DNA from 4 places in the Bacillus yunxiaonensis genome. Region 1 is predicted to be linked to each of the others. Evidence: riboswitches for the same ligand, from Rfam matches in the RefSeq annotation. Region 1 holds a riboswitch; each other region holds the start of a gene.

Region 1 (3,294 bases):
CCATAACAAAAGTAGCATGAAATAAACTATCAGTGATGAGTGGTTGAAATGTAGCTATGAGTAGTTTGGTTAAACCGATGTTATTAAGCCCATACACAATCACGTACATAGAAAATGCGAAAATCAAGACATACCAAGGGGTTTTTTTAATCATATCATAAGGTGGGATGCGCAGTTTGTACCATCTCCATCCGAGTAAAATAATGGAGCCAATGACTGCTACAATGGCGATAGGAAATTGGAAGAAAGATGCGATAAATAAGCTGAGACGAACGCATAAAACAAATAATAGAATGCCAAGCATAAACCTTGTTCGCTTACGATTTTCATCAATTGCGGGACGTGGTTGCAGTGGGTGAAAGGGTTTTTTAACGAAATTTTCATCTAAGTATGTCGATAAGACCGGGAGTTTTTCAGGGATTTTTTTCCGAAAAACAAGGAGTAACAGAAATGACATAAAAAGGAGACCTAACGTAGCGGGAACAAACATCATGGCTGTGTGCATGTATAAGTCCATATCAATAATTTTCAAGGCGATTAAATTTACAATATTGCTTACACCAATTGGCGCACTTGATGCAGTAGCGATGAGTGCACCACTTAGTAAGTAAGGTATTTTTTGATCATGTTTGAGTCGTAAATGATGTAACAAAAGCAGTAAAATGGGAGTTGTAATTAAGATGCTACCATCGTTATTGAAGAATAATGTCATGAGAAAACAAAGAAGATTTGTATACCAAAAGAGGCGAATACCAGAGCTTTTTGCTTTTTTAGCAAGTTGAACGGCGCACCAATAAAAAAAGCCGAAACTCTCTAGTACGATTGCCATAACAATGGTAGCCATAATTGTTATGGCGGCGCCAATAATCTTTGAGCTAATATCACCCAAGTCGGTAAGAGAAACGGCACCGCTTAAAATGACAATCACTGCACCAACTGTTGCTGGAATTGCTTCATTCATCCCTTTGGGACGCCAAAAGATGATGAGCGTGGTTCCGAGAAAAGCGAGTATGGTTATTGTAGATTGTAGGTTTATCAACTCTTTCACCCCTGTTCTTATAGTGAAAAGTTTGCATAAGACATACGTCCTCACTGGCTTATATTCTATATGTATGTAGTGGGGAAGCAGCCTGTATTAAGTGAAATACCCATTTTTTGAATAAGGAAAAGAAATAATATAAATACCTTTGCATTTTTCAGACAATGATGTATGATAGGAGCGTAGTAAAAATTTAATCAGTGATAAACTAGGGGTGCCCAAGAGAGCTGGGCTGAGAGAGAAGTGCGTTGAAACTTCTTGACTCTTTGGACCTGATCTGGTTCGTACCAGCGGAGGGAAGTTAACGGCTTTACATAACAATGCCTTATGTTGCCAGGTCCTATTCTTTATTATGGACCTGGCTTTTTTATTTGAGCATACACTGGCCGCTAGTTCTCGTCCTGGTCACAAGAAAGGCGGAGCCGACTGTTTAGACCCGTTGGCTAAGGTTCTTTCGCACAGAAAGCGCTTTTTGTTTTCTCGTGCGGAGGGTTCTTAGAGGTTTAGGAGGCGAAGCTGGATCTAAAGAAAAGCGGAGGTTACTTCGCTAAGACACAGGGGAGGAAACATAATTATGAAACAATCTGTTTCAGCTGAGCAAATTGAGTTGAAGTCAAGTTTACCGGGAAGTAAGAAGGTATATGTAGAAGGTACACGTGAAGATATGAAAGTACCGATGCGCGAGATTGCACAAAGCGATACAAATGGTGTACCAAATCAATCTATTCGTGTGTACGATACGAGTGGTCCTTATACTGATCCTGATTACAAAGTGGAATTAGAAAAGGGGATTCCAACGCCGCGCCGCTGCTGGATTGTGGAACATGGAGATGTAGAAGAGTATGAAGGCCGTGAAGTGAAACCGGAAGATGATGGTGTGAAAACAGCAGCTAAGCATACGCCTATATTCCCGCAAATGGGACGTAAGCCGCTTCGTGCAAAAGCTGGGAAAAATGTTACGCAAATGCATTATGCGCGTAAAGGTATCATCACATCAGAGATGGAATATGTGGCGATTCGTGAAGGTGTGGAACCAGAATTTGTGCGTCAAGAAATTGCTGAAGGCCGTGCTATTTTACCAGCAAATATTAATCATCCGGAAGCAGAACCAATGATTATCGGACGTAACTTCCACGTGAAAGTAAATGCGAATATCGGGAACTCAGCTGTGTCATCGTCGATTGCGGAAGAAGTAGAGAAGATGACGTGGGCAACACGCTGGGGTGCAGATACAATTATGGACCTTTCTACTGGGAAAAACATTCATACGACGCGTGAATGGATTATTCGTAATGCGCCTGTACCAGTTGGAACAGTACCGATTTACCAAGCACTTGAAAAAGTAAACGGGATCGCGGAAGATTTAACGTGGGAAGTATACCGTGATACGCTAATTGAGCAAGCGGAGCAAGGAGTAGATTACTTTACAATTCATGCTGGTGTGCTGCTTCGTTACATTCCGCTTACAGCAAAGCGTGTAACAGGAATTGTATCACGCGGCGGTTCGATTATGGCCCAGTGGTGTTTATATCACCATCAAGAGAACTTCTTATATACACATTTTGAAGAGATTTGTGAAATTATGAAGAAGTACGATGTTTCCTTCTCTCTTGGAGATGGGTTACGCCCTGGTTCAATTGCGGATGCAAACGACGAAGCTCAATTTTCTGAGCTGGAAACATTAGGAGAACTTACGCAAATTGCTTGGAAGCATGATGTGCAAGTGATGATTGAAGGCCCAGGACATGTACCGATGCACCTTATTAAAGAGAATATGGATAAAGAGCTCGACATTTGTCATGGTGCACCGTTCTATACACTTGGACCGTTAACGACAGACATTGCGCCGGGTTATGACCATATTACTTCTGCGATTGGAGCAGCAATGATTGGTTGGTTCGGTACTGCAATGCTTTGCTACGTAACACCAAAAGAGCATCTTGGCTTACCAAACAAAGATGATGTTCGTGAAGGTGTTATTACGTACAAAATTGCCGCGCATGCTGCTGACCTTGCAAAAGGTCATAAAACAGCACATCAGCGTGATGACGCCCTTTCGAAAGCGCGTTTTGAATTCCGCTGGCGTGATCAATTTAATTTATCATTAGACCCTGAGCGTGCAATGGAGTATCACGATGAAACATTACCAGCAGAAGGAGCGAAGACAGCGCATTTCTGCTCAATGTGTGGTCCGAAGTTTTGCAGTATGAGAATTTCGCATGATATTCGTGAGTATGCAAAGGAGAATGATTTAG
Region 2 (3,294 bases), on a different contig from region 1:
TGCTAGAATTTGCATTGGACTTAAAACATAGCCTAATGCCAACACAGTTGCCATGGTTTTCTTCAACATGCGTTTATTCACCTTACTTCCTTTGTTTTAGGGATAAATCTCCTTATTTGCCATATTTTAATTGTAACAAATAATTTACAAAATGTAATATAAAATATAGATATAAGGAAAAAGGGATAATATGATGTTTATAGTGCGTGTTGCAAAACGTATTCTTATATATAATTAGAACTCTTAAATAATATAATAGTTACATATTATGATGTATAATAAAACCTTACAATTTTGTAAGGTTTTTTGTAAGGTAAATCGATAGTTTGTACTACCTTTTTTGTATACACTACGTATGTGTAAGGCACACACATTTTAGGGAAATAAGGCAAGCACTAAAAAAGAAAGGAGTAGGGGAATGGAGAGGCACTCGGCGGCTCTTTCTTTATTATTAGAGAATGATATGATTATGTTAGCTAATAATGAAGGTTGTAAAACTGTAGTTGATCAACAAGAAACATGGGTAGATTCACATGATAAAATTGTGTGGTACAAATGGAATGCGAGCTATAAAGAGAAAATAAAGAAGCAGCACATAGGGTATGAGATGCATAGAGTTGTTTTATGGAATGAGATGAAATCTTGGATTCATAAGCATAACGGTAAAAATGAGCGAGAGAGCAGCCGAGAGGTGGATACACTCCATTTTCAGACTCCTGAAATTGTAAGACACACAGATTCACATTAGGAAAGTAACATGGAAAACTAAGGCACAGAAAAAGAGCAGGTCGCTTATAGAAGCAATCTGCTCTTTTTCTATGATTAAGCGCGTTTCGTAATCAAGCGCGGTGCTGTTGTAAATAAAATGACAAGTAAAATTGCACATAATATGAAAGAACCAATCATTGTGCTGCCGTTTATGATGAAGGAATATAAAGCGGCTGACTGTCCTTTTGGTGCATATTGACCAAAGAAAATAACGCCGGCAATAAAGTGCCAGAAGTAACGAGCTAGGCTGCCGATAAATGTAGCAATAATGATATACATAATTGCTTTTGTTTTTTGACTATTGGCAAGTGCTTGTTGAATTGGTGTATGAAATAATCCAGCAAAGCCGATAAAAGCAAATGCAATGAAGTATTCAATAAACATTTGTACAGGCGTTAAAATGTATGCATCTCCTACGACAATTTGTAGTAATCCCCAAACGAGACCACTTAAGAAACTAGCTTTAAATCCCCAGCGATAAGCGATAATAAAAATTGGAATCATAGCAAATGAGATAGAACCGCTTGTTGGAAGTTTAATAGATAGCGGCAAAATGTCGATGACTAATGCAAGTGCTGCAAGAATCGCTGCCTCTATCATCGCTTGTAAATTTGTATTACGCATGTATAAATCCCCCTACATCCAAGTTACAAAAAAAGAATCATTATCATAGGGGAATATTGAAATATACAAGTTACAAATAACTATTTATGTATATACGTTTGCACAATTCCTGCGTTAGCATTAACTAACAGGTTCAAAGGGTCGGAACGATGTGTTCCCTCTCAGCGACGTGGCTCCCCCTGTGACAACGAGATTCTTAGATTGTTAATATTATTGTAAATTAAAATGGATAAGAATGGAAAATAAATTTTAGCATAGCTATGTTATATAAGATAAAACCGTAAAAAATAGTGATAAATTGACACAATATTGTATAGTCTTTCTTTTGGAGTTCATGTTATAATTGATATTGATAATAATTATCGTTATCGTCTGAGGGGGAGAAATCATGAACTTAGTTGATATGAATATAGATGAAAAAGTACGTGTGAAAGATTTACAATCTCTTGATAAATTATTAAAACGTCGTTTAGCTTCATTTGGATTTGCTGAAGGATGCGAACTTTGTGTAAAACAAAAGGCAATGTTTAATGGTCCGTGTACATTAGAATGCCGCGGGCAATTAATCTCTATTCGCCATTGTGATGCGAAAATGATAAAGGTGGAATTGGCGTGAATAAAGTTGCTTTACTAGGGAACCCGAATACGGGGAAAACATCATTATTTAATGCGCTTACTGGTTCTTATGAATATGTAGGGAACTGGAGCGGAGTAACTGTAGAAAAAAAGATTGGTAAGTTAAAAGATAAGAAGGGAACTTTAATAGACTTACCAGGTGTATATAATTTAAACCCTGTGTCACGTGATGAAGGGGTTGTTACACAATTTCTCTTAACAGACGAATTTCATCATATGTTAAACATTGTAGACGCTTCTCAATTCGAACGTAATATGCATTTAACTTTGCAATTATTAGAATTTGGTAAGCCGCTCTCAATTGGTTTAAATATGATAGATGTTGCCAGGCAGCGTGGCATTATAATTGATGTGAAGAAACTAACTGAAATGCTCGGTGTAACAGTCATTCCGGTTATTGCAAGGAGCGGAAAAGGCTGTGAGGAATTATTAGCTTCTCTTCACGAGAGTGATCATGTAGAACAGAAGCCACTTATTCTTTCTTATGGTGAAAAGGTAGATGCAGGAATTCAGCAAGTTATGGATAAACTGCAACAAACGAATTATGAGCACCCAAGATGGCTTACACTTCAATTTTTGAGCAATAATGAAGTAGTAGAACAAGAGTTAAATCAATTGCCTATTTATAAGGAACTTGTAGCAATCCGCTCTGCATTAGAAGCAGAACTAGACATAACGCTGGAACAGCATATGTACGGAGCACGTGCAGCGTATATTGAAAAGTTGAAAACAAATGTTATTCGTCATGAGAAAGAAGGAAGCATTCCTTTTTCTGAACGAATTGATAAATTAATTACCCATAAAATTTGGGGGCTTCCGATCTTTTTAGGGATCATGTATTTCATTTTTCAGGTGACGTTTTCGTGGATTGGAACACCTTTATCTGATCAACTTGATGCATTTATCGGGGGACCGTTCACAGATTGGGTAACAACAGCTTTAACTAATATGGGGGCATCTGAATTTATTCGAGCGCTCATTACAGATGGCGTAATTGCCGGTGTCGGTGCGGTAATCGTATTCGTTCCACAAATCCTTGCATTGTTCTTCTTCATTTCATTATTAGAAGACTCTGGATATATGGCGCGTATTGCTGTTGTCATGGATCGTATTATGGAGTTTTTTGGACTAAATGGAAAAGCATTTATTCCTATGATTATTGGATTTGGTTGTAATGTACCAGGTGTTATGGCTGCGAGAACGATTGAACAGGAGAAAGAGAGACTGCTTACGATTTTAGTGACGCCATTTATGTCATGTTCAGCA
Region 3 (3,294 bases), on a different contig from region 1:
TAAAAGCTCTTCCCATTCCTTTTTCGTACTGCGGAGACCATCATACGTATTCACCGCAATTGGAAAGAACGTAATAAGTACTGTGACAACAACCTTACTCCAAATAGAATAGCCAAACCACAAAACAAATAATGGTGCCAAAGCTGTAACTGGAATCGTTTGGGAAGCAACTAATAGTGGATAAAATGCTTTCTCAGCAAATGAGCTCATACTCATCACCATTGCTAAACTAACACCTAATACAACGGAAATGACAATACCAATAACTGTAACAGAAAGAGTTGCTGGTAAATGCACCGTAAGCAATATATCCCGCAAATCCCATATTTTTTGAACAATGGCACTTGGGGATGGTAAAATGTACATTTCATCGAGAATCCGCGCCCCTACTTCCCAACCAATAAGAAAAATAGCAGCAACAATAAAAGCTGGAACATAGTCTACAATTCTCTTCATACAAGTACCTGTCTTTGTAACATCCCAATGAGTTCATCTTTTAATGCCAGCATTTCTGGACGATGCAAATCCTTTCGAGATCGTTCTTGTCCAAGAGGTACAATCCGCTCTGTTAATGATGTAATGGGCTGCTCTGTTACGATAAAAATACGATTGGAAAGATAAAGCGCTTCCTCTACATCATGTGTAATAAATACAATCGTTTTTTGCCAATGTTTCCATTGTTCAAACAGCCACTCTTGCAGATATGCTTTCGTCAATGCATCGAGTGCACTAAATGGTTCATCTAATAGTAAAAGGTCGCCGCCCGTTAACAACGTACGAATAAAAGATACACGTTGACGCATTCCACCTGATAAATCTTTTGGCTGTTTATTTTCATACCCTTGCAGTCCAAACTGCACCAATAATTTTCGTGCTTGCATTTGTGCTTCTTTTTTCTTCACACCTTGACATTCAAGAGGCAATGCTGCATTTTCGATAATCGTTCGCCATGGAAGTAACATATCTTTTTGTGGCATATAACCAACAGGATGATTCGTTTCTCCAATTACATCAATAGTGCCCTCGCTTGCTTCCTCAAGTCCTGTAATGAGTCGAAACAATGTACTTTTTCCGCAGCCACTCGGACCAATAATACTAACGAATTCTCCTTGTTGTACTGCAACATCAAGATTCGCTATAATCTGCTTCTCCTCATAATGAAAGGAAACATTATGAAATTGTAGTATGTTCTTGCTCCTCAAAACCCCACATCTCCTTACGATATGCCATATCCCAGAATAAATATTCAAAACGACTGGAATATAAGAAGATTTCTTCTAAACGATTTCGTTCTTCTTCTGTTTTTCCAATTGTAATTTCATTAAATAAATCAATTAACCACACGCAAAGATTTCCATATTCTTCAGAACTATACCCTTGAATCCACTCGCCAAAAAATTCATGATCGCGTGCTCCTGGAATATCATTCAAGCGCTTTCCAATCTCCCAATAACTCCACATACATGGAAGCAACGCTGCAATTAACTCAGCAAGTGTACCGTTTTGTGATACAGACATCATATAGTTTGTATATGCTAGATTCATAGCAGACGGCTTTGCTAATTCCATTTCTTCAACAGAAATTCCTAAACGCTTTGCATATTGTTTATGAATCGTCATTTCTCCATTTAAAATTCCATCGATTTGTTCAGCAAACTTCGCCATTACTTTTGGATTTGTTGCTTTTACAACACCAATTGCATATAATTTTGCGTAATCTAACAAATACAAATAATCTTGAACAATATAATATTGAAATCTATCTTTCTCTAATGTTCCATCTCCCATACCTGTTACAAATGGGTGATTATGACTCTTCTCCCAAACAGGTTGCACCTTTTCAAATAGTCTTTCACAAAATGTCATCTCCGCTTCCCCTTCCTGTATATATGTTTCCAAATAAAAAACCACTTCTATATAAGAAGTGGTCCACAGCAAACAAAAGAAAAACCTATTTGTTGTTTCCACTTCCCTACGCTAGTATCACCTAGATCAGGTTATAAGGGTTAAGGTTTCTACCTCTCTCAGCTTTCAAGCACCCCTAGTGGTGTTCTATAAAATTTTCAATAAAAAATCCCCGTTTCTATACGCAAAGAAACGGGGACGTTATATATATCGTCCAAATTGCTTCCCTACGCTAGCATCATCTAGATCAGGTTCAAGGGTTAAAGACTATAGGTCTTACTCTCAGCTAGCAACACTAGCTCCCCTAGCATTATATTCATTTAACATAGTCAGTATACCATCGCCATATATCATCGGCAACTCTTTTAAGTTATAAAGTCAAATTTCCATATGTGTTAATTTTAGACAAAAAGTGATTAGTTAGGTCACTCTATGTCTTACGAGAGACTTTTCATCTTAAAGCTTTCCCCTAAAATATCAATGTTTTGAGCGAGATAAAGTGAAACTTCCATCAGGGGGGTTCTTCATCCTCCACTAACGGTTATCTCCCACCTATCTTCTTTGTTTTCTCAGAACTTTGAGGTGGGAGTCTTACTGCCCTAAAGTAGCGGGATAAAATATCATTCTATGTATTTTGTAAGTTCAGAAAAACGCAAATTCCTTCTATCTATTTCCATAACACTGATAAATCTGCTATCCTTTTATTATATGACTTTATAGTATTAAAAAATGTTCATTTATTTTTCAGTATTACATTTCTATGCATACAAGACAAATTAAATATTGTTATATTATAATTAAGGATATAGAAATTTATTACATAAGGAGGCCTCTAATTATATGAACATGAAAGCCGCAGCAATGACAGCAGCTACTGTCGCAGTCGCTTCTATGCTCCCGTCTATGACAGATTCCACTGTACAAACCGTATCAGCACAGCAAAAAACAAAAATAAAAATTGGTTATGTAAAAACGAATACATTACAAGTGTACACTAGCCCTAAAGCAACAGATTCTGTTATTGAAACCATTCCAAAGAACACTCCAGTTACAATTCTTGAAACAACAAACGAATGGTATAAAATTCACACTCAAAATAAAACTGGCTATGTAAAAAAAGAAGCAATTTCTTTAGCAAAAACAAGCAATAGTAAGCAACAATATATCGTTAATGCAGATGCATTAAACGTTCGCTCTGAGCCAAATACGCAATCTGAAATTATTGATGTATTACCGAATGGAAAATTTGTTACGATTCAAGAAGAACAAGAGGGATGGTATAAAGTTATACATAATGGAACAAGTGGCTATGTAAAGAAAGAATTTTTATCTAACGTAGCTCAGCCATTAGTAAAAGGAATTACTGTACAAGGCGGAAGTTCTTATTAT
Region 4 (3,294 bases), on a different contig from region 1:
AATGTCTAGAAATTGTCAATGAGATGGGTAATAAGATGCAAGGAATTACAGAAGTTGCAGGGCACGTAGCGGAGGCTGCTGAAGGAATGGAGAATCATTCTGCTAAAGGTAACAAGGCGATTGAACAAATTATTCAGCAGATGAATTTAATACAGAAAGCGGTCCAAGATTTATCTTTTATTATTTATTCGCTGGAAAATCGTTCAAAGCAAATTAGTGATATTGTTACAGTGATTACAGGGATTTCAAATCAAACAAATTTACTTGCTTTAAATGCTTCTATTGAGGCAGCGCGTGCTGGAGAGTCTGGAAAAGGTTTTGCAGTTGTAGCGGAAGAAGTGCGGAAATTAGCAGAACAAACGGAAACATCTGCTAAAGATATTTCTAAACTTATTAGTGAAACACAAACAGAAACTGAACAAGCCGTTGTTTCGATGCAAAAAGGATCACAGGAAGTGGAATCTGGTATTTCTCTTGTGCAAAATAGCGGTGTGTTTTTTGCAGAAATTTTACAGTCAGCACAGTCTGTGACAAAACAAGTAAAAGAAGTATCAGGAACATCAAGCTTGATTTCGCAAAACAGTAAAGATATTGTTCATTTAGTAAATGATCTTTCAAATATTGCAAAGACATATGTCGAGAGTACAAACCATGTAGAAGAAGGTATGAAAGAGCAGGAAATGTCTGTTCAAGAAGTAGCAGAATTAGCAAGTTGTTTAAATGTGCTTGCCTATGAATTGCGAGAGCTTATTGGAGAATTTAAAAGCTAAAATATCATAAAAAAGCAGAAGTGCTAACCGCTTCTGCTTTTTTATATATGTTATCTCGATATTTCGGTGCACTAAGGCCAACACTGATGGAAGTTTTACTTTGCAAAGAATTTCATTATGAATTTTCTTTGATATGTGTAAAGATATTAATAGAAAATATAATAATAGCAAGAACAACAAGAATGCTACCGCCGGCAACAAACGGAATAGCAGCATGATGTCCATAAATCTCAAGAGCCAGTGCGATCATCATAACTGGCAGCCCAATATTAAGCAGCCAAAAGTGAAATTTCCCTAGTTTAGACTGACCAGCCTCTTGAAAGATATGATATAAAATGCCAGCTACCATCATTGAAGCCCAGCCAAGAAGCAGCAAGTGAACATGTACACTTTTTAATGCAAAATTCAGAGACATTGACATATACATCCCCATGCAGACGCCGATGATAAAATAAATAGAAGAAATCTTTATAAAGCGAATGCCCATACAAATTCCACCTTTCCGTATTAATTTGTGAGTACAATAGAATATATGAAGATGAACTTGAGGACAGTATCATTAGATGGAAAAATTTAATTTTATTTGTTCACAAAAATAATACGTGCTACAATGAAAACGAATTGGAACAGGGGAGCCTATGTGGCTGAGAGGATGTAATAAAGCATCGACCCTTAACCTGATCTGGATAATGCCAGCGTAGGGAGTTGTATCAAGAATCGTAGCATATGTTATTCTATGGTAACTTGAATATAAGGCTTTCCTGGCTTCATGACAGGAAAGCCTTTTCTTTTTTCGTAAAACGCTTATATAAGGAGGAATTTAGTATGTCACAGCAAGTTACAGTTTCATTTTCAGTTGTACCACAAGCGAAGCATAAAGATGTATATTCAGTTGTAGATAAAGCAATTGAGGTTGTTCAGCAATCGGGTGTGCGCTATGAAGTTGGCGCGATGGAAACGACAATGGAAGGAGAGTTAGATGAACTTCTGGACATTATTAAACGTGCGCAACAAGCTTGCATAGATGATGGGGCAGAAGAAGTGATTACTTCTATTAAAATCCACTATCGTCCAAGCACAGGCGTAACGATTGACGAAAAAGTGTGGAAGTATCGTGAAGATCATGAAAAAACAGAAACGATCTAACATAGCAATTACAACAATTTGGCTTTTCCTTCTCATTGCAATATGGGAAGGAGCTGTTTCGGTATTCCATATTGAATCGTGGATTTTACCGAAGCCTTCTGCGATTGTACGTGAACTTATAGAAATGAAAGATTTACTACTTCCGAATACAATGCAGACGCTGCAAGAAGTTTTAATCGGATTATTTTTTGCGATTGTACTTGGAACGAGTATTGCAATTATTATGGACGTCATCCCATTATTCCGTGTTTTAATTAATCCATTATTAGTGATTTCACAAACGATTCCGATTGTCGTGCTAGCGCCTTTATTTATTATTTGGTTTGGCTACGGAATGCTGCCAAAAGTAATGGTTGTTATTCTCGTATGCTTCTTTCCGATTGCACTTAGTATTTTAGAAGGTTTTCAAACGGTAGATAAAGCAATGCTGAAATTGCTTCAAACGATGCGAGCAAGCAAGTGGCAAGTATATCAAAAGGTGAAATTTCCGGCAGTATTGCCATACTTTTTTTCAGGATTAAAAATTGCCGTTACATATAGCGTAATGGGAGCTATTATTGGAGAATGGCTTGGTGCAAGTGAAGGGCTAGGTGTTATGCTGACAAGGGCAACAAAATCCTTTTTAACAGCACGTGTATTTGGGATAGCCGCTGTTATTGTCGGTGTAACGTTATTGTTGTATTTTATTGTTGAATTGGTGGCAAGACTAACAGCACCATGGATTTACAGGAAGGATGAGGGAAAATGAAAAAAGGGTTAAAAATGCTATTAGCAGCTTCGTTACTATTTTCATTTGCAGGTTGCTCAGCAGAAAAGAAAGCGGAGAGTAAAGAGAAAAAAGTAACAGTGGTATTGGACTGGTTTCCAAATACAAATCATACTGGTTTATATGTAGCAAAGACGAAAGATTATTATAAAAAACAAGGATTAGATGTAGAAATTATTCAGCCTGGTGATAATACTTCTGTTGAACAAATGGTTGCATCCGGAAAAGCTGATTTTGGTGTAAGCTACCAAGAAAACGTAACAATAGCACGTGGAGAAGACGTTCCAGTTGTATCAATTGGTGCAATTATTCAACATAATACATCTGCGTTTGCATCTCTAAAAAAAGATAATATAACATCACCAAAGGCGTTTGAAGGAAAAAGATATGGCGGCTGGGGTGGACCAGCAGAAGAAGCAACATTAAAAACAATTATGGCGAAGAATCAAGCGGACTATAGTAAAGTACAGAATGTTGTACTTGGACAAACTGATTTCTTTAAATCTATCGGCCGCGATGCTGATTTTGAGTGGATCTATTATGGCTGGGATGGTATTGAGGCAAAGAGAAAAGGCATTGAACTAAATACAATTATGTTAAAAGATTTAGATC

What was found. A riboswitch is a leader RNA that binds a small molecule or an ion and turns the genes downstream of it on or off. The one in region 1 is predicted to bind thiamine pyrophosphate.
Region 2: linked by a shared signal. The riboswitch ahead of thiT (energy-coupled thiamine transporter ThiT) and the one ahead of thiC (phosphomethylpyrimidine synthase ThiC) in region 1 are both predicted to bind thiamine pyrophosphate.
Region 3: linked by a shared signal. The riboswitch ahead of tenA (thiaminase II) and the one ahead of thiC (phosphomethylpyrimidine synthase ThiC) in region 1 are both predicted to bind thiamine pyrophosphate.
Region 4: linked by a shared signal. The riboswitch ahead of WAX78_RS20375 (MTH1187 family thiamine-binding protein) and the one ahead of thiC (phosphomethylpyrimidine synthase ThiC) in region 1 are both predicted to bind thiamine pyrophosphate.

The regions. Positions count from the first base shown of each region.
Region 1 covers NZ_JBAWSV010000003.1:274,669-277,962, forward strand. Annotated here, with positions in the region: gene WAX78_RS10685 (arsenic transporter) at 1-1,036, opposite strand, end outside; TPP riboswitch at 1,240-1,355, shown strand; gene thiC (phosphomethylpyrimidine synthase ThiC) at 1,614-3,294, shown strand, end outside.
Region 2 covers NZ_JBAWSV010000010.1:83,014-86,307, reverse strand. Annotated here, with positions in the region: gene WAX78_RS22130 (N-acetylmuramoyl-L-alanine amidase) at 1-69, opposite strand, end outside; gene WAX78_RS22125 (hypothetical protein) at 419-748, shown strand; gene thiT (energy-coupled thiamine transporter ThiT) at 823-1,392, opposite strand; TPP riboswitch at 1,481-1,582, opposite strand; gene WAX78_RS22115 (FeoA family protein) at 1,781-2,008, shown strand; gene feoB (ferrous iron transport protein B) at 2,005-3,294, shown strand, end outside.
Region 3 covers NZ_JBAWSV010000006.1:6,146-9,439, reverse strand. Annotated here, with positions in the region: gene WAX78_RS17400 (ABC transporter permease) at 1-456, opposite strand, end outside; gene WAX78_RS17395 (ABC transporter ATP-binding protein) at 453-1,202, opposite strand; gene tenA (thiaminase II) at 1,171-1,866, opposite strand; TPP riboswitch at 1,953-2,053, opposite strand; TPP riboswitch at 2,113-2,221, opposite strand; gene WAX78_RS17385 (SH3 domain-containing protein) at 2,746-3,294, shown strand, end outside.
Region 4 covers NZ_JBAWSV010000008.1:105,978-109,271, reverse strand. Annotated here, with positions in the region: gene WAX78_RS20385 (methyl-accepting chemotaxis protein) at 1-770, shown strand, start outside; gene WAX78_RS20380 (cytochrome-c oxidase) at 886-1,257, opposite strand; TPP riboswitch at 1,389-1,491, shown strand; gene WAX78_RS20375 (MTH1187 family thiamine-binding protein) at 1,596-1,916, shown strand; gene WAX78_RS20370 (ABC transporter permease) at 1,894-2,664, shown strand; gene WAX78_RS20365 (ABC transporter substrate-binding protein) at 2,661-3,294, shown strand, end outside.